One region of the Priestia sp. FSL R5-0597 genome, then DNA from elsewhere that is predicted to be linked to it. Evidence: riboswitches for the same ligand, from Rfam matches in the RefSeq annotation. Region 1 holds a riboswitch; each other region holds the start of a gene.
The links. A riboswitch is a leader RNA that binds a small molecule or an ion and turns the genes downstream of it on or off. The one in region 1 is predicted to bind S-adenosylmethionine.
Positions count from the first base shown of each region.

Region 2: linked by a shared signal. The riboswitch ahead of MKX72_RS25225 (methionine ABC transporter ATP-binding protein) and the one ahead of mtnW (2,3-diketo-5-methylthiopentyl-1-phosphate enolase) in region 1 are both predicted to bind S-adenosylmethionine.
Region 3: linked by a shared signal. The riboswitch ahead of MKX72_RS19585 (hypothetical protein) and the one ahead of mtnW (2,3-diketo-5-methylthiopentyl-1-phosphate enolase) in region 1 are both predicted to bind S-adenosylmethionine.

Region 1 is NZ_JBBOUZ010000001.1:1,251,666-1,261,355, reverse strand. Features, by position in the region: gene MKX72_RS06390 (CoA-disulfide reductase) at 1-308, opposite strand, end outside; gene MKX72_RS06385 (ABC transporter permease) at 395-1,429, opposite strand; gene MKX72_RS06380 (sugar ABC transporter ATP-binding protein) at 1,426-2,931, opposite strand; gene MKX72_RS06375 (sugar ABC transporter substrate-binding protein) at 2,948-4,024, opposite strand; gene MKX72_RS06370 (1,2-dihydroxy-3-keto-5-methylthiopentene dioxygenase) at 4,147-4,662, opposite strand; gene MKX72_RS06365 (methylthioribulose 1-phosphate dehydratase) at 4,678-5,316, opposite strand; gene MKX72_RS06360 (2-hydroxy-3-keto-5-methylthiopentenyl-1-phosphate phosphatase) at 5,313-5,978, opposite strand; gene mtnW (2,3-diketo-5-methylthiopentyl-1-phosphate enolase) at 5,975-7,219, opposite strand; SAM riboswitch class I at 7,300-7,406, opposite strand; gene MKX72_RS06350 (pyridoxal phosphate-dependent aminotransferase) at 7,537-8,709, opposite strand; gene MKX72_RS06345 (carbon-nitrogen family hydrolase) at 8,822-9,604, shown strand.
Region 2 is NZ_JBBOUZ010000001.1:4,768,345-4,772,492, reverse strand. Features, by position in the region: gene gcvH (glycine cleavage system protein GcvH) at 123-506, shown strand; gene MKX72_RS25240 (YusG family protein) at 586-831, shown strand; gene MKX72_RS25235 (toprim domain-containing protein) at 1,013-1,363, shown strand; gene MKX72_RS25230 (thioredoxin family protein) at 1,378-1,677, shown strand; SAM riboswitch class I at 1,858-1,965, shown strand; gene MKX72_RS25225 (methionine ABC transporter ATP-binding protein) at 2,097-3,122, shown strand; gene MKX72_RS25220 (methionine ABC transporter permease) at 3,115-3,783, shown strand; gene MKX72_RS25215 (MetQ/NlpA family ABC transporter substrate-binding protein) at 3,801-4,148, shown strand, end outside.
Region 3 is NZ_JBBOUZ010000001.1:3,721,084-3,725,231, forward strand. Features, by position in the region: gene alaP (alanine permease AlaP) at 1-222, opposite strand, end outside; gene MKX72_RS19580 (DUF1540 domain-containing protein) at 538-696, opposite strand; gene MKX72_RS19585 (hypothetical protein) at 797-1,135, opposite strand; SAM riboswitch class I at 1,205-1,306, opposite strand; gene MKX72_RS19590 (hypothetical protein) at 1,428-1,724, shown strand; gene MKX72_RS19595 (GNAT family N-acetyltransferase) at 1,737-2,183, opposite strand; gene MKX72_RS19600 (hypothetical protein) at 2,265-2,705, opposite strand; gene MKX72_RS19605 (glycosyltransferase family 2 protein) at 2,813-3,802, opposite strand; gene MKX72_RS19610 (DUF6044 family protein) at 3,815-4,148, opposite strand, start outside.

The DNA of each region.
Region 1 (9,690 bases):
TTTTCAGCGTGCGTTTTGACATCTTGTGCTACTATGTATTTCTTTGTATGGTTTACTTCTTTAACTTCGTGAAAAAGATGGACGGAGATATTTCGCTCTTCAAACTCTTGTTTCGTACGAGCAATCAAATCGTCTTTTTCTTTTACAACACCTGACAAATAGTAAGGCATGCCACATGCGCTGTAAGAAATATCTCCACCTTTTTCAAACACAAGGATTTCCACTTCTTCTTTTTCTTTCATCCGGCGAAGCTGTGAAGCTGCGCTCATTCCGGCGGCTACTCCTCCTATAATGACGACACGTTTCATCTATACTCCCTCTTTCTACATAAATAATAGATTATACTATTGTTTTTCCTTATTCTTCCCGATTTCAAACGAAAAAAAACGGCTGTTTACACAGCCGTAGATGTTTGTTTCGAGCGGTAATACGTTAAAGCCAAGGCTCCTGCTAATACAGCTCCTTTAATAATATCTTGCATATAATACGGAACATTTAGCATCGTTAATCCATTTAACAGCACACCAATTAAAATAGAGCCAATCAGCGTCCCGAATACATTCGGTTTCCCTGCTCCAAATACGGAAAAGCCAATGTATGTCGCAGCTACGGCATCCATTAAAAATGGTGAGCCTGCGTTCACTTCTCCTACTCCAATACGGGCAGCTAAAACGACTCCTCCAATTCCAGCAAGCAAACCTGAAAACATATAGGCATACATACGATAACGATTAACCGGTACACCCGAAAGTCTTGCTGCTTCTATGTTACCTCCTGTTACGTAGAAAAAACGACCAAACTTTGTATAGGAAAAAACGATATGAACAAGCAGCACAGTCAGCAGCATAATGATCACAGGGACGGGAATACCTAGAAAGTGACCTTGCCCCAGCGCAAGGAAAGAAGGAATGAAAATTCCCGGAGCTCTTTCTCCGCTTGGTAAAGGCATATTGGTATAAATAGCTGAGCCTTTTGTATACGTTAATAAAATCCCCTGTACGATAAACATCATGGAAAGCGTGGCTAAAATATCAGGAATCTTTACTTTCACTACTAAAAAAGCATTCACTAACCCGATGAGAAGCGATGCAATAATCGGAACAATGATCGCAACTGCAATTTCTTGTCTGTGTAAAACGAGCATAGAAGCTGATAAAATAGTGGCTAAACCAGCCGTAGATCCTACAGATAAGTCGAGTCCGTTGACCGTTAACGATATCGTTACACCAAGCGCAATTAAGGTAACAATGGAAATAGAGCGCAGAATATCACTAATGTTTTCTCCTGTTAAAAAGTTAGGTGTGGCAATGGAAAAAATAATCATAATAACAAAAATCATTAAGACTGTCCCATATTTGTAAAAAAAGTCGAAAACGCTTATTTTTCTCTTTGGTTTCGCTACAGGTTCTGTTACATACTCCGCACTCATCCTTTTACTCCTCCTGCTGTATAATAAAATAATTTTTCACTAGTTGCTTCTTCTTTGGATAATTCTTTCACGATTTTCCCGTTGTACATAACATAAATTCGATCCGCTACCCCTAGCAGCTCCTCGAATTCACAGGTTGCATAAACAACGCCTTTTTGCTGTGACACAAGCCCTGTAATTAAGTCGAATATCTCTCGCTTAGAGCCCACATCAACCCCTTTAGTTGGCTCATCGAACAACAGTACGTCAGAATCCGTAACAAGCCATTTTCCGATTGCTACTTTCTGCTGATTTCCACCGCTTAACGTTCCAACTGACTGCTCGATAGAATGAGACTTTACGCCAACTTGCCCAGTCGTTTTCTGCGCTTTTTCTTTGATCTTTCCTCGCTTTAGAAACGAATAATTTGTAAAGCGGGACAGACTTGGCAAAACTAAGTTATCGGCAATCGATTCATGAACAAAAATTCCTTCTTTTCTTCGTTCTTCAGGAACAAGAGAAAGACCTTGTGCAATATAATAATACGGCTGCTTATTCAACTTTAGTTTCTTGCCTTTTAACCGAACGCTGCCGCTGACATATTGCTCTAAACCAAATAGACTTCGGCAAAGCTCCGTTTTCCCTGCTCCTACAAGCCCTGCAATACCGACTACCTCTCCTTCTTTTACATGAAAAGAGATATTCGAAAGGCGCCCTGGAAGGGATAATGCTTCTACATGTAAAAGTTCGTTTCCAACTTCTACTGATTTTTTGACCCACTGTTTTACAGAAGACGTTCCTAACATGAGCGTAATCACGTCTTCAATTGATGTATGTGAAGTTTCTTTTGTAGCTACATAGCGTCCGTCCTTTAAAACCGTTAAGCGGTCGCAAATATCAACCACTTCTTGAAGGCGATGTGAAATATAAATAATGCCTACTCCGCTTTTCTTCAGCTCTCTCATCACAGAAAACAATTGTTTCGTCTCTTCCACACTAAGAGGTGCGGTTGGTTCATCCAAAATTAAATAATCAACATTCTGTACAATTGCACGTGCAATAAGCACCTGCTGTTTTTCTGATAGAGTTAGATCAACAACATTTTTTTTAACGGATAAAGAAGAACCAAGTAAAGAAAGAGCTTCTTCCGCTTTCTTATAAATAGATTTCCAGTTTACAAATGTCTTACTTTTCTTAGAAACCTGCACGTCTAACACAATGTTTTCAGCTACTGATAGCGAAGGAATCAGCGCTACATCGACTTCTTGGTGTACAATGCCGATGCCGTGGCTCTTCGCTTCTTTAGGAGAAGAAATAGAGATTTCTCCTCCGTCTTTGTAAATCTTTCCTTCGTACTCGTCGTAAGCTCCGCACAATATTTTCATCAACGTACTTTTACCGGCACCATTGGCTCCCAATAAAGCATGAATTTCCCCTTTTTGAACAGTAAAATCAACTTTGTTCAGCGCTTGAAAAGAACCAAAGTTTTTTGTAATGTTCTTCATTGAAAGCTCGTTCGTCATGTCTGTCCCTCCACTTCTACTCTTTTTTACCCCATTCTTCTACGTACTGACTAAGCTGGTCCATATTAATCGTTTGATTAGGCAAGTCAGTTTGTTTGACTAAAACCGGATCAAAGGAATAATAACGAGGGATCTCTTGACCGGAAATCTTTTTAAGAAGCAGATCAACCTGCTTTTCTCCTACTGAAGCTGGGTTTACAGCAGCTGACGCTTTCCACGGGCTGTTTTTTGCCTGCATCATTTGCAGGTCTTCATCAGATAAGTCCACTCCATATACCTTAATCTCATCTCGTCCTGCTTCTTTAATCGCTCTTGTGACTCCTTTTGCAAATTCGTCCCAAGGTGCCCAAACGGCTGCAATGTCTCCTTTATTTGGATACTGCTTTAATACAGCCGCCATTTTATTTTGAGTGTCTAGAGAGGTGTTGTCTGTTGCGCTTCCAAATGTGGCAATTTGTTTTACATCTGGATAGCGATTCATCATAATTTTATAAATGCTGTCGCGTTTTTCCATCGGTGCAAAGCCTCCAACAAACGCATATACAATATTTCCTTTTCCGTTAATGTCCTGCATCATTTGCTTTAGCCCCTGGAGCGCAAGCATATAATCATCTTGGTCAATCGTTGTAACGCCTTCTACTTTTAATTCTACGTCTGTTGCAATAACGGGAATCCCTTTTGCAATCGCGCGCTTCACGCCAGGTTCAAGGGTTTCAGCCCGGCCGTGGTCAATCATAATACCGTCAACATTTTGGTTAATAGCCGTGTCTAAATACGCCGCCATTTTAGATTGATCATTATTAGAATCAGAAACGGATAGCTGTACTCCTGCTTTTTTAGCCGCTTTTGTCACACCTGTTATGTACTGAGCAGCGTGAGTGCCTGACGTAAATTCAGAAATAAGAGCAATTTTTGTATCTTTCGTAATCTTTTTTCCTTCTTGCTGTACAGGCTTAGCAGAAGCCGCTTGCTGCGCTGGAGCTGCCTGTGCTTTCTCGTTTAGACTTGGCTGTTCTTTCGTGCAGGCAGCCAGCGCAAAAACTAGAAGCACGAGCAAAGTAAGTGGCCACAGCATTTTTTTACTCTTTTTCATGGTGTTCCTCCTATTAAACTTATTATTCATATAAAAATAGTTAGTTTTATAATAATCCAAAGAATACCCCGCTTTTAGATGTAAAAGCGGGGTGATCATGACCTATGCTTTACAAGTAGTTGTTATGCGTAAATAGGTACCCATCCTTCAGTTGTCACGAAAATTCGCACAGCGACTACTTTACGATCTTCCATTAGTGTAAAGTAATGAAGAATGTTTTCTGGTACTGAAATTAAATCGCCCGGCTCTAATTCAACATCAAAAAATTCACCGTCTTTTCCTTGAATAACAAAGATTCCATGACCGCTTACGATAAAGCGAACTTCGTCATCTGTATGAATATGCTTGCGCTGAAAGTTTTTTAACAATTCATCAATGTTTGGTGTAGATTCCGATAACGAGATAACATCTTGAGCTTTATAGCCGCGGCGTTCAGAAATATCTTTAATATCCTCACCAAAAGCGTTTAAAATTTCTGTTTTTTCTTCATCAGTTAAATCATATTTTTCACGAAGATTTTCTGGAAGTTTTGTAATATCCCAGTTTTCATAAATAACTTCATTGTTTGCCAGAAAAGCTGATACTTCCTCTTGAGTTTCAATTCTTTTATTATTTACATGTAAGCGAATTTGCGCCATTTTTATTTCCTCCTTTTATAAATGCACCTTTGGCTTAATGCCTTTAAGTGATAGTAATTTCACATGGTAGCTAAATAGAAATTCATAGGCTTCTAGCGCTTTTTTTGTTTCAAACGCATTTTTCCCCCATACCGTAATTCCGTGGTTACGAATTAAAATCGCGCCTTGATCGCCTTTTATATGATGAGAAAATTCTTCTGCTAGTGTCGGAATATCCGCGTAATTCGGAATAATCGGAACAGTAATTTCCGCATCTTCCTCCCAAATACCCAGTGCCTTAATAATTTCTTGGCCTTTGAATGAAATAAACCCTTCATCTCCGTACAGTTCAGAGATCACGTTGTTGTCGATTGTATGTACATGAAGGCTGCACCCAGCATTCGTTGACTCGTAAATCTTAACGTGTAAAAGCGTTTCAGCAGAAGGCTTTAAATGCGTTTCTTCTGCAGGCTTCCCGTATTGATCAACTAACAAAAAGTCTTCATTTGTGCGTTTTCTTTTATCTTTTCCACTTGCTGATACAAAGAAAGTTGTCGGATTTTGATCCACTTTAATCGCTAAGTTTCCGCTTGTACCGAAGAACCAATCGCGCTCTGCCAACTCATCTTTTATATCTGCAAGCTCGTGTAATCTTTGCTGAGCCATAATACTCATGCTTTCACCTCTTCTGTTAATTCTTGTAAATGGTGAATCACATCATAAAAAGTAGAAAAAGGACGATACGGTAGAGATAGCTCTTCGCATTTTTTAATTAAAAAGTCACGCGCAATGACAGTGTCAGCTAATTTGGCAGCCTGCAAATCTGTAATTGAATCGCCAATAACAACCGTATGATCTCTTTCATCTGCAAGATGGCGAATAATCGTTGGCTTACAGCAGCCGCAGTCATTTGTACACTGTTTATCACATGTATGAGGCCACGTAATGGAAATATGCTCACCGGAAAAATCAGATCCGTTGCAGTAGAGCATTTCCTCTGCAACTCGATTTCCCAAAAGCGGTTTTACAAAAAAGTCAATTCCTCCGCTTACAATATAAAGCGGAATATGATGCTCTTTTGTATAGGCAATAAAATCATCAAATCCATCTCGAATAGCAGACGTCTCTAAAATATAAGAAATAATATCTTCCTTTAATTCCACGGGAAGCAAGGCAAACATTTGCCCTACTCCTTCTTGAATGGAGACGCGCTGTGCTAGCACGTCGTCTTTAATACTTTCCCACTCCGGAGGAGCAAATTGTTTCATAATAGCAATAATGTTATCGCTATTTGTGATTGTTCCATCAAAGTCACAAAAGATTTTTAACGATGTCATGCTTTCACCTCTACTGTTCCCCATAGTTGCAAAGCTTTTTGCAACTCTTTTGATTCTTCCGCTTTTTCGGCTAGTGTTTGATGAGAGAGTACTCCATCTATCGCCGCACGGAATGCTTTTCCTCCTCCGATAGCGCCGTCTGGATGACCGTGAACTCCGCCTCCTGCATTAATAATGCTGTCGATTCCAAAGTCCTTCACAAGCTGCGGTACCATTCCAGGATGAATTCCTGCTGAAGGAACCGGGAAAGTCTGCTTATATTTGTACACAGGACGCGTTAATTCGTAGGCAATGCCTGTCGTATCTTCAAGAGAAAGCGCTACGCTTCCGTATGGTGATGGAAACAGTGAGAAATCTGCTCCGGCTAAGCGCAATAGTTTTCCAAGCAGTAATGAATTTGAAAAACCGTAAAACTCTGATGGCGTAAGCGCTCCGCTAACAGCTGGGTGTGCCATAATCGGCAAGTTAATTTCATCATCTTCTCGAAGTGCCTGCAGTACGTCTAACCCGTAAGCAAATACGTTGAATAAAAGAGCATCGGCTCCTAGCTCAGCTGCTTTTCTCGCTTTTTCTTTTAATTCAAACGTTCGTCCCGTTAAATTAACAGCATACAGCGTGCGGTGTCCCGTTTTTTCGTATACGTCATTCAGTACTTTTTTTCCTTCTGTAACGCGAGTTTCAAAAGGTGTTCGTTCACTATCAAACAAAATCTCGTCGTCTTTAACCAAATCCACTCCGCCAAGCGCTTGCTCACGCAGCTGAGTTGTTAAGTACGTCATGTCTCTTCCAATCACGCCTTTAAAAATACTCATCACAAGCGGACGGTCATAAACGCCTAGTTTCTCTCGTATACCTTCTATTCCAAAGCGCGGTCCTGGGAATTCAGCTAATAATTCATCAGGAAAATCCAAGTCTAATAATTTCACTTTTCCATCAAGTGATAGTTTTCCGAAAACCGTAACTAAAATAGCCGGTAAATCTCTTGAAAAGTTGGCAGTTGGATAAGCAATTTTGACAATAGCCTGCTTAACCTCTCCGCCTAAATATCCGTTAACACGTTCGCAGTCTTGAAGCTCAGTTACGGATACGACGCGCCCTTTATGCTTTTGAAGCTGTTGTTGATCTAAAAGCGGCAGACCTGTCCATGAGCCGACGGTTAGTCCTAAAGCAATTCCTTCCGCTTTTTTATGAAAATTTCCTTTATTGTCATGTAGTAAGTAGCTTGCAACGATTTCACTCATTATGCTAAAAACTCCCTTGCTGTTTAATATCGTTAATAAAAAAAACCTCTTCTGTGATTAAGAAGAGGCTTTCGTTGCTCTTCTTATCTCTCAGCTGCTGCTGCAAGAATTAGCACCGTGCTTAACATGCGTTAAGTCGGTTGCCGGGCTTCATCGGGCTAGTCCCTCCACCTACTCTTAATAAGAAAGTTGCTATTTATTTAAATTGAATTCGTAGATTATATACTAAATAAAAAATACCGCTAGGATTTATCGGTTATTAATCTCGTTAACTTCTTACATATTAAGCCAACTCAAAAAGGATTGTCAATGCGTTTTTAAAATAAATTTAATTTTTTTATTCGAGATACAGCTTCTCTCATGCGCTCTTCATCCGTCAGCAGTCCTACGCGCACATAGCCTTCACCATATGTTCCGAAGCCTACTCCAGGTGCCACTACAACGTGGGCTTTTTCAAGAAGTAAATCTGAAAATTGTTCAGAAGTATATCCTTTAGGAACTTTTAGCCATGCAAAAAAGGAACCCGCTGGAGATGTAACGTCCCAACCAATTTCTTGAAGCCCTTGAATAAAGGTATTGCGTCTAGATTCATAGCGCTTAACTAAATCATTCACACATTGTTGAGATTCTAACAGAGCTGCCGCTGCTGCCTCTTGAACCGCCCCAAAGAGGCTGACATACATATGATCTTGAAGAAGATTAATAGCTTCTACTACACTTTCATTTCCTACAGCAAATCCAACTCGCCATCCCGCCATGTTATACGTTTTAGAAAGAGTATAAATTTCAATTCCCGTCTCTTTTGCACCAGGAGTCTGTAAAAAGCTGATTGGCTTTTTACCATCAAATCCAATGGCTCCGTAGGCAAAGTCGTGTACCACACAAATATCGTGCTTGGCAGCAAACGCCACGGTGTCTTCAAAAAATTCTGCCGTTGCCACTGCACCGGTAGGATTATTCGGATAGTTTAAAAACATGAGCTTTGCCTGTTCTTTAGCACGTTCACCTATCTCTTCGTATACGGGCAGAAAATGATTTTCAGCCGTGAGCGGCATCACTTCCATCTTTGCTTTTGCAAGCTCTACTCCAGACCAGTAATCAGGATATCCAGGATCCGGAACCAGCACCGTATCTCCAGGGTTTAATAAGCACTGCGGGATTTCAACAAGTCCACCCTTCCCGCCAAACAAAATAGCTACTTCTTTTTCAGGATCCACATCAACGCCATATTCTCGTTTATAAAAAGTCGCAACGGCCTCTTTCAAAAACTGGTGCCCCCGAAATGGAGAATATTTATGATGCATAGGATTAGCACTTGCTTTTTGGAGTGTTTCTACAATATGTGAAGGAGTGGGCTGATCAGGATTTCCCTGCCCTAAGTTAATAACGTCGTGCCCTTGGGCCATTACTTTTCCTACCTTGCCTACAAGTGATGCAAAAAATTGTTTTGGTAAACTTTTTAATAGTTCCGATTGCTCAAATTGTTTCATCATCGCACACCTTCTCAAAAAATTCTTGAAATTCTAGTCACAAATAATATATTGTAATACTCAACTTGTAAAGTCATTTTTTTCAACTACTAAAAAAAGGACGGATGATAAAGTGAGTGTAAAAATCACGTGTTTGCAGCTTGATATTGCGTTTGGAAACCCAACTAAAAACCGAAAATATATTCAACAAAAAATGACGGAAGCTCTAAAAGAAAACCCTGACATCCTTGTGCTTCCTGAGCTATGGGATACAGCTTATGATTTGACGCGGCTAGACGAAATTGCCGATGATGAAGGACAGCAGGCCAAGCAATTAATCTCTCAATTTGCTAAAACGAACGAAGTAAATATTGTGGCAGGTTCGATCGCGAAAAAAACAGAGCAAGGCGTCACAAATACGATGTATATTTTCGATCGAAAAGGTCGTGAAGTGTCACAATACAGTAAGCTGCACTTATTTAAATTAATGGATGAGCACCTCTATCTAGAAGCAGGAACAGCAAAAAATCTTTTTACACTTGAACAGTCTTTATGCGCAGGAGTTATTTGTTACGATATTCGTTTTCCAGAATGGATTCGCGTGCATACTAGCAGCGGAGCAGAAGTCTTATTTGTTGTTGCTCAGTGGCCGGCTCCAAGACTTGCCCATTGGAAAGCACTGCTCATTAGCCGCGCAATCGAAAATCAATGCTATGTAATCGCGTGTAATCGTGTAGGCCAAGATCCTAATAACACATTTGCCGGACATTCCTTAGTCATCGATCCGTGGGGAGAAATAATCGCTGAAGCTGGCGATAGCGAAGAACTTTTAAGTGCCGACGTTAACCTGGAACTTGTAAAAGAAATTCGTAAACAAATTCCTGTCTTTACAGATCGCCGCACAGAATTTTATTAATTATGTATTGACAGCCGTTTTTTTGCATGATACGATTTTCACCAGATAACATAAAATTTTCAAACAAATCAAAATTGAATAAGTAA
Region 2 (4,148 bases), 3.5 Mb from region 1:
AAATTTTTACCTTTTACGTTACACTGTTAATAGGAAGTTATTTTAGGTTGTAGAAAGTGTTCTCCACGTTGAAGGCGCTTTTTATATAAACAAATTACGATACATATTTTGGAGGGATTAAGATGAGTACACCAAAAGATTTGCGTTATTCTGAAGAGCATGAATGGGTAAAAACAGAAGGAGACGTTGTCCGCGTAGGCATTACACATTTCGCTCAAGCTGAGCTTGGAGACATCGTATTCGTTGAACTGCCAGAAGTAGGAGCAACAGTAGAAGCTGACGAGCCGTTTGGTAGCGTTGAATCAGTAAAAACAGTTTCTGAGCTTTACGCACCAATTAGCGGTGAAGTTGTAGCAGTAAACGACAACTTAGGCGATAGTCCTGAACTTGTTAATGAATCTCCATACGAAGAAGCATGGATGATTACAATCAAACCATCTGATGCTTCTCAAGTAGACAAGCTGATGACAGCAGAGCAATACGAAGAAATGACAAACGAAGGATAATATTCCTCCATAAATTGTCTTTATGAAAAGTTTTTGACTGGACACTCTATTAGTAAACAAGCTAAAGGAGTGTCTTTTTATGTTTGAAAAACAAAAAATGGACGTTACAGATCGCGTTACAGCTAAATTTCATGACGGCGGTATGAAATTATACGTTGATAAGCAGCCAATTGGTGAAGTTAGCTACGGAACAAGCGGCAATGAATACCGCTTTGAAGAAGGATATTCGCAAGAAAATAATAAGTTCTATCAATACGCGGACGTACAAAAACAAGGTGAAACGCAAAAATATACAGACTGCGATGAAGAAGCAGGATGGTGCTAAACAGTGGCAACTGCCGCTGTTTTTCTTGTTTTATAGAGATAATATGGCCTAAACTGCCTTTTAAAAGAGTTCTTTCTTGCAAATTTCTTTTAAAAAACAGGTGAACTGTGATACATTAACGAATATTGTATAGCATAAAGAAATGATGTTACTATACAACTGACGATTATGGGTGATGAAAATGGGGCTAATTGAAATTGAAAAAGTAATTATTGTCGAAGGAAAGTCAGATAAAAAGCGTATTCAAGATATCATTCGAGAACCAATTGAAATTATTTGTACAAACGGTACGATTAGTTTATCAAAGCTGGATGAAATTATTGACTGTACGTTTAACAAAGAGGTATACATACTCGTTGACTCTGATGATTCAGGGAATAAGCTGAGAAAACAATTTAAACGAGAGCTTCCGGAAGCAGAGCATCTATATATTGATAAAATGTACCGAGAAGTTGCTGCCGCCCCTAGACATCACATAGCAACAGTATTGCTGAGTGCCAATATCGATGTTAATGCAGAATTTTTAACATAAAAGGAATGAGCAACATGCAAGAATGGAGCGAAAAACAGCTGGATGATCAGTTAAAAGAAGGAGAAAGAGCCTTTATCTTTTTCCATACGCCTTTTTGCGGGACATGTCAGCTGGCAAAAAAAATGTTAACCGTGGCAGAAGCGATGCTGCCGGATGTAACCATCGGAATGAGCAATTTAAATTATATGCCTTCAAAAGCAGAATTATTTTCTATTGAAAGCGTACCTTGTTTGATTGAAGTGGAAAATGGTGAAATGGTAAAAAAACTCTACGCGTTTCATTCCATCGAGCACGTACTCGAGGAGCTTCGATAATCAAACGTTTGTTTAAAATGAAGAAGTTGAAAGAGAGCGAACCGTTGGGGCTGTTGAAATCTTGGGATATTATCCCAAGAACAAAATCTGTTGACAGCCTATCTGACACATGCTAAAATCACACTCATGAATGTTCATAAATGAATGAATATTTCCCAAAAACAAAATAATTGTTGCGAACTCTTATCAAGAGAGGTGGAGGGACTGAGCCCTGTGAAACCCGGCAACCGTCAGACTAACTGAAATGGTGCCAATTCCTGCAAAGCTATGCGCTTTGAAAGATGAGAGAAAGGATTAAATATCGAGCCTTTCTGTCATGCGCAGAGAGGCTTTTTTAATGGGGAAAATTGTTTTACGGCTTTTTCATCCTATAGGGCAACCTAACATAATTAAGTTTTTATTAAAGAAGGTGAAGAAATATGATTACATTAACAGACGTTACAAAAATTTATCAGGCCAAAAGCGGTCAAGTAACAGCTGTTGATAATGTGAATCTAACCGTTAACCAAGGTGAAATTTACGGAATTATTGGTTATAGCGGAGCGGGGAAAAGTTCTTTGATTCGCTTGCTAAACGGATTAGAAACACCAACGACAGGAACGGTCGAAGTAGCAGGTAATGATATTGGAAAAATTAAAGGCGGAAAACTCAGAAAAGCTAGACAAGAAATTAGTATGGTATTTCAGCACTTTAATATCTTGTGGTCGCGTACGGTACGAGAAAATATTGCCTTTCCGTTAGAAATAGCAGGGATTTCAAAAGAAAAAAGAATGAAACGAGTAGACGAACTTATTAAGCTAGTCGGGCTTGAAGGGCGTGAAGATGCTTATCCATCACAGCTTAGCGGGGGACAAAAGCAGCGTGTTGGGATTGCTCGAGCGCTAGCGAACAATCCAAAAGTATTGCTTTGTGATGAAGCAACATCAGCGCTTGATCCTCAAACGACAGATTCTATTTTAGATCTGTTAGTAGATATTAATGAGAAGCTAGGGTTAACCATTGTATTGATTACTCATGAAATGCACGTCATTCGTAAAATTTGTCATCGAGTAGCCGTTATGGAAAATGGGGCAGTAGTAGAAGAAGGACAAGTGCTAGAAGTATTCAGAAAACCTAAGCAGCCGATTACAAAACGATTCGTTCAACAGATTTCTGAACCAGAGGAAACGTTTGAAACGATTGAACAAGTAAAAGAGCTGTATCCAAGCGGGCAAATTATTCAGCTGACGTTTGTTGGCGGAAAAGCAGAGCAACCGCTCATTACAACGATTTTAAAACAGTTTGATGTAACGATTAATATTTTGCAAGGAAAGATTTCTCATACACAAACAGGTTCATACGGGACGTTGTTCGTTCATTTAGACGGAGAATTAACAGAAGTTGAAAAAGTCATTGCATACATTCATGAGCAGCAGGTAGAAGTGGAGGTAATGACAAATGCTTGAGAAACTATTTCCAAACGTTATTTTAGATGATTTTATTCAAGCGACAAATGAAACACTATATATGACGGCTATTTCAGTTGTAGCCACATTTGTTCTAGGTATTTTATTGGGCTTGCTTTTATTTTTAACGTCCAAAGGACAGCTTTGGCAAAACAAACCTTTATATGCCATTGTGTCGGCGGTTGTAAATATCTTTCGTTCCATTCCATTCATTATTTTAATTGTTTTACTGATTCCATTTACCAAAGCATTGGTAGGAAGTATTTTAGGCGCTAATGCAGCGTTACCGGCTTTAATTGTTGGAGCAGCACCATTTTATGCGCGTCTTGTAGAAATTGGTCTGCGTGAAATTGATAAAGGTGTTATTGAAGCTGCTAAATCAATGGGAGCCACAACAAGCACTATTATCTTTAAAGTGCTGTTACCTGAATCGCTGCCAGCTTTGATTTCCGGTTTGACAGTAACAACCATTGCGTTAGTCGGCTATACGGCAATGGCGGGTGTGATTGGAGCTGGAGGTCTTGGAAACCTTGCATATTTAGAAGGATTCCAGCGCAGTCATAATGACGTAACGCTAGCCGCTACGATCTTAATTTTGATTATTGTATTTATTATCCAACTTATTGGAGATGCGATTACTGCAAAAATTGATAAAAGATAAAGGGAGGATTATTTATTATGAAAAAATGGCTTTCAGCTTTAGCATTAACATCTGCGCTAGTAGTAGGATTAGCGGCGTGTGGATCTAACAATGGATCAAAAGATGAAAAGAAAATTGTCGTGGGTGCATCTAATACGCCTCATGCTGAAATTTTAGAACAAGCAAAACCTATTTTGGAAAAACAAGGAATTGATTTAGAGATTAAAAAATTCCAAGATTACATCTTACCGAACACAGCTCTTGCAAACAATGAAATTGATGCAAACTACTTCCAGCACGTTCCTTATATGAATTCAGTGCTAAAAGATCATAAAGGTGAAAAAGGGTATGATTTCGTAAGTGCCGGTGCCATTCACATTGAACCA
Region 3 (4,148 bases), 2.5 Mb from region 1:
AACAGGTTTTTGAATCGCCATTTCTCCAAGTGCTCTCATAATAAAAAACATAATCATTCCGCTAAATCCATACGCCAATAATATTCCCGGCCCTGCTAATTTAATAGCAGATGCAGATCCAAGAAACAGCCCTACCCCTATGGCTGCTCCTAAGGACATCAGCGTCACATGTCTTTCTTCTAACCCGCGTTTCAATTCTTTCCCCTGAGTTTTCCCCTGCATAAACGTCTCCCCTTTTTCCAATCTGTCAAAACGAGATGAATACAGCTTTTTGTTAGCGCTTTCATATAAATTTATGCTAAAAGTCAGCTAGGCTGTATATTTTTATTCTATCACCTTTCTCTCGTTTTTCTTTTGTCGAAAAACAAAAAAAATATCGTATCATTTTGTTTAAACGCACAATTAGACGTAGACACTGCTTTTTTACTATGTATTTATTATCGCACCTAAGTAATAGTATTTTTTTAAAAATAGAAAAACGCCGACTCAACTCCGTCAGCGCATCGTTCATTTTATGCTTTTTTATAAAACTAGCATTTATCTCGCGGGTTCAAAAGTTTTACAGCCAGGTTCTTCCGTTTCAGAAACATGGTGACTACTTTCAGGACTCACAACGTAAATGGACTCTGCACTGCATTTATTTCCCGATTTCCAATACATGCACTCATTCACTTCACATAATACACCTTGGGCCACTGTTATCCCTCCTTTTTTTGTCTTATCTATTTACTACCCGAAATAGAACGCTTCTAACATTTACATGCAAAAAAACCGCTTGTTTATCAAGCGGATCCTTTTACTGCGTGTGTTCAACATACTGTTTTTTAGCTAAATATAATTCACGACTCAGCGTGATCCGCCGTTCTCTCAAGTTCCTTAATTTAACTTGAAACTGTTCATTAGTTGGCTCTTCTTGAATTAAGCGATACGTAAAAGAAATATCTTCATTTAACTGTTTAAAATCTTCCCATATTTCTTGAACGAGTGCGGATTGTTTGTCTTCAAATGAACGATTTTGCTTCGTTTTTAGCGCGGCTAAAATTTCCTGCTGCCACGTTTCGTCTTTTAGTTCTTTTGCTAACAAGTATAGATCTAAATAATCATCAACGCTTAGCGCCTGTTGTGTATTTTTCAATGTCATCACCTTTTCTATACGAAATGTTTCTTCCTAAGAAGAGGATTTCATCATAGAAAAAGATTCCTCTTCTTATCTGTCAGAGCTAGGCTATGCTGGAATTAGCACCATTCAATAATTGTGGTTGCTGAGGCTTCAAAGGGCCAGTCCCTCCACCTCTCTAGATAAGAATATTTCGCTTTTAAATTATTTCTGACTATTCTAATATGTTTTATAGGTTACGTCAATAGCTTTTCAATAAAAAGAAAAAAGAAGTAAAATATGGTATGATTTTATAAAGGATGGTGAGCACATGAAACGATATATGTTATCTGCTTTTTTGGGAAGCTTGCTGCTGCTTCTTAGCATTGCTTTTTCATCTACTTTCCATATTGCAATTGTCAAAACAACCGGAAGCATTGGAGGGATTATTTTAGCAGCGGCGGCTCTGATTATGAACGCACTTGAAGATCCCCCCGCCTCAGATCATACAGGTAGAGGAGCTGTTGAAGTACTAGATAAAGGCGCCGTTTGGGCTACTTATTTACTTTTACTTTCATTACCGAACCTCATCGCATGTATAACATCTTATGTTTTATGGACTCGCTGACATTCACCAACATTACGGACGTTTTGCCACCTGTAGGCTCATTGATATTTGTTTATCTACAAATCCAAGTTCACGGTACACATGCTGTGCAAAATTCCCAGCATGAACGCTGAGTCTGATTTCAGGGTATCCTTTGATAGACAATTCATCAATTGCTTTTTGCATTAACGGCTTGGCTAGACCTTGCCCGCGGTATTCTGGTAAAACATATAACTCGTAGATAAAGCCAATTTCTGCTTTTGAAAAGAAGTCGGCAGATGGACCGACAAAAACCCAGCCTGCAAGTTTATTTTCTTGTCTAGATACTAAATAATAACACCCTTTTTCAAGGGCATTATCAATTAGTTCATTTACGCGTTCAGTTGACGGTTGAAACTGATGCGTTGTTCCTTCAAACAGCGCATCAGCAGATTTCGTCCGAATTTCCTGTATTTCTTCTTCAGTAGCTTTTGCAATCATCACAATCTCTCCTTTCGTGTTCGTTTTCCACATACAGAGATAAATTCCTGCAAAAAAAAGTCTTCGCCTAAGCGAAGACTTTTATTTAAATTCAAAATGTTCTTGATGGTTGCCTTGTTCATCCGTCCAGTTAATCATGATGTCTAAGCCTGCCGCTTTTCCAGGAACAGCAAAATTGGCATAGCGAAAACGCTGACCGCTTTTGCTTAAGTTAGACCTTTCAATAGGAGAAAACAAGCTGTATTTCGCCTTATTTTTTCCTTCGTGCCGAAAAGCTTGGACCTGCACACGCTCTACGTCTTTTCCAATGTTTTCAACGGTTAATCCATATGTATGATAGACGTTATTTTTCCACTTTAGCTGATTATCTCCCGTCATGCTCGCTTTTGTCAGTTCGACCGACCATTGTTCAGATGATTTCTTCATTGGAAGTTTCTCAATCGAAAGAGCGCTGACATGAATGGTTGCAAAAGCAAGCCAAACAAAACAAAAAGTGCTGACTGTATAAAGTAGTCTTTTCATAGATTTTGATCTCCTTAGAAATTTTAGTAGTAGCATCTCCTATTACCTTAAAAATTATGATAAACACTTTAACAAAAAAGCCTCTCCATTCAGGAGAAGCTTCTTAATTAATGCATCAGCAAATCTTTTTGTGTGTCTAACGAGTGTTTTGTATATAAATCTCTTTCAATCGCATATTTAGGACGCTGTTTCACTTCGTTGAAAATCTTGCCAATGTATTCTCCGACAAGACCTATTCCCATTAGCTGCAGGCCGCCTACAAGCCAAATTGATAAAATAAGAGACGTCCAGCCAATTTGCGTATGATCTAAATATTTTTGAATCAGCGCATAAATGCCAAACAAAATACTAAAGAGAAACGAAGCTCCTCCAAGCAGCGTCAGTAAGCGTATAGGTGCTACGCTAAAAGACGTAATCCCGTCAAATGCAAAAGCGAGCATTTTCTTTAGCGGATATTTTGACTCACCCGCCGTCCGTTCTTTGCGGTCATATGTGACTTCCGTGGAGCGAAATCCTACTAATGGTACAAGGCCCCGCAAAAAGACGTTTCCTTCTTTATATTTCATGAGTTCACCAAGAGCACGTTTGCTCATAAGGCGAAAATCAGCGTGATTTTGAACGAGCTGAATTCCTAGCTTGTTCATAAAACGATAAAACCCTACTGCCGTGGTTCGTTTGAAAAATGTATCGGTTTCTCTGCTGTCTCGAACGCCATATACAACTTCATACCCAAGCCAATATTTCTCTACAAAAGTACGAATGACGCTGCTATCATCTTGCAAATCCGCGTCAATGGAAATGACGCAGTCAGATTGCTTATGAGCTACTTCTAGTCCTGCAAGCAAAGCATTTTGATGTCCTACATTTCGCGCTAACTTTAACCCTTTTACAAACAAATTGCTGCAGCTTTCTTTTTCAATAAGCGACCACGTGCTGTCTTTACTTCCATCGTCTACAAATAAAATGGTACTTTCACTTGATACAAGTCGTTCATTAATTAGTTCTTTTACTACAGTAGTTAATTGAAAAGACGTCTCTGTGAATACTTCTTCTTCGTTGTAGCATGGAACCACGATCGTTAAAATAGGTCTGTTCATGTTATTGCCCCCTTACTTTGCTTCATATACATACACTTTCCAAGCGGACTGTTTATCGTTAAATGCTTTTAAAAAGTGCAAACCGTCGCTTTCAGCATTTTCAATTGGCACAGCTGAAAAAATATAGCGACCGCCCATTTTCTTAAATTGGCTGATATTAAGCTGCAAATGACGGATTTTTTTCGTTGAGTCTTTTCGGTAATCATATTTTTTCCCTAGCTCACTAACAAACACATAGCAGCGATTGCCCCAATGATCATAGTAGCTTTCTAGTTTTTTATTTTTATCAAGCTCTTTGGCAATAATTTTGCGAAACTCATGTTTATATGTTAACGGATAGAAGTTG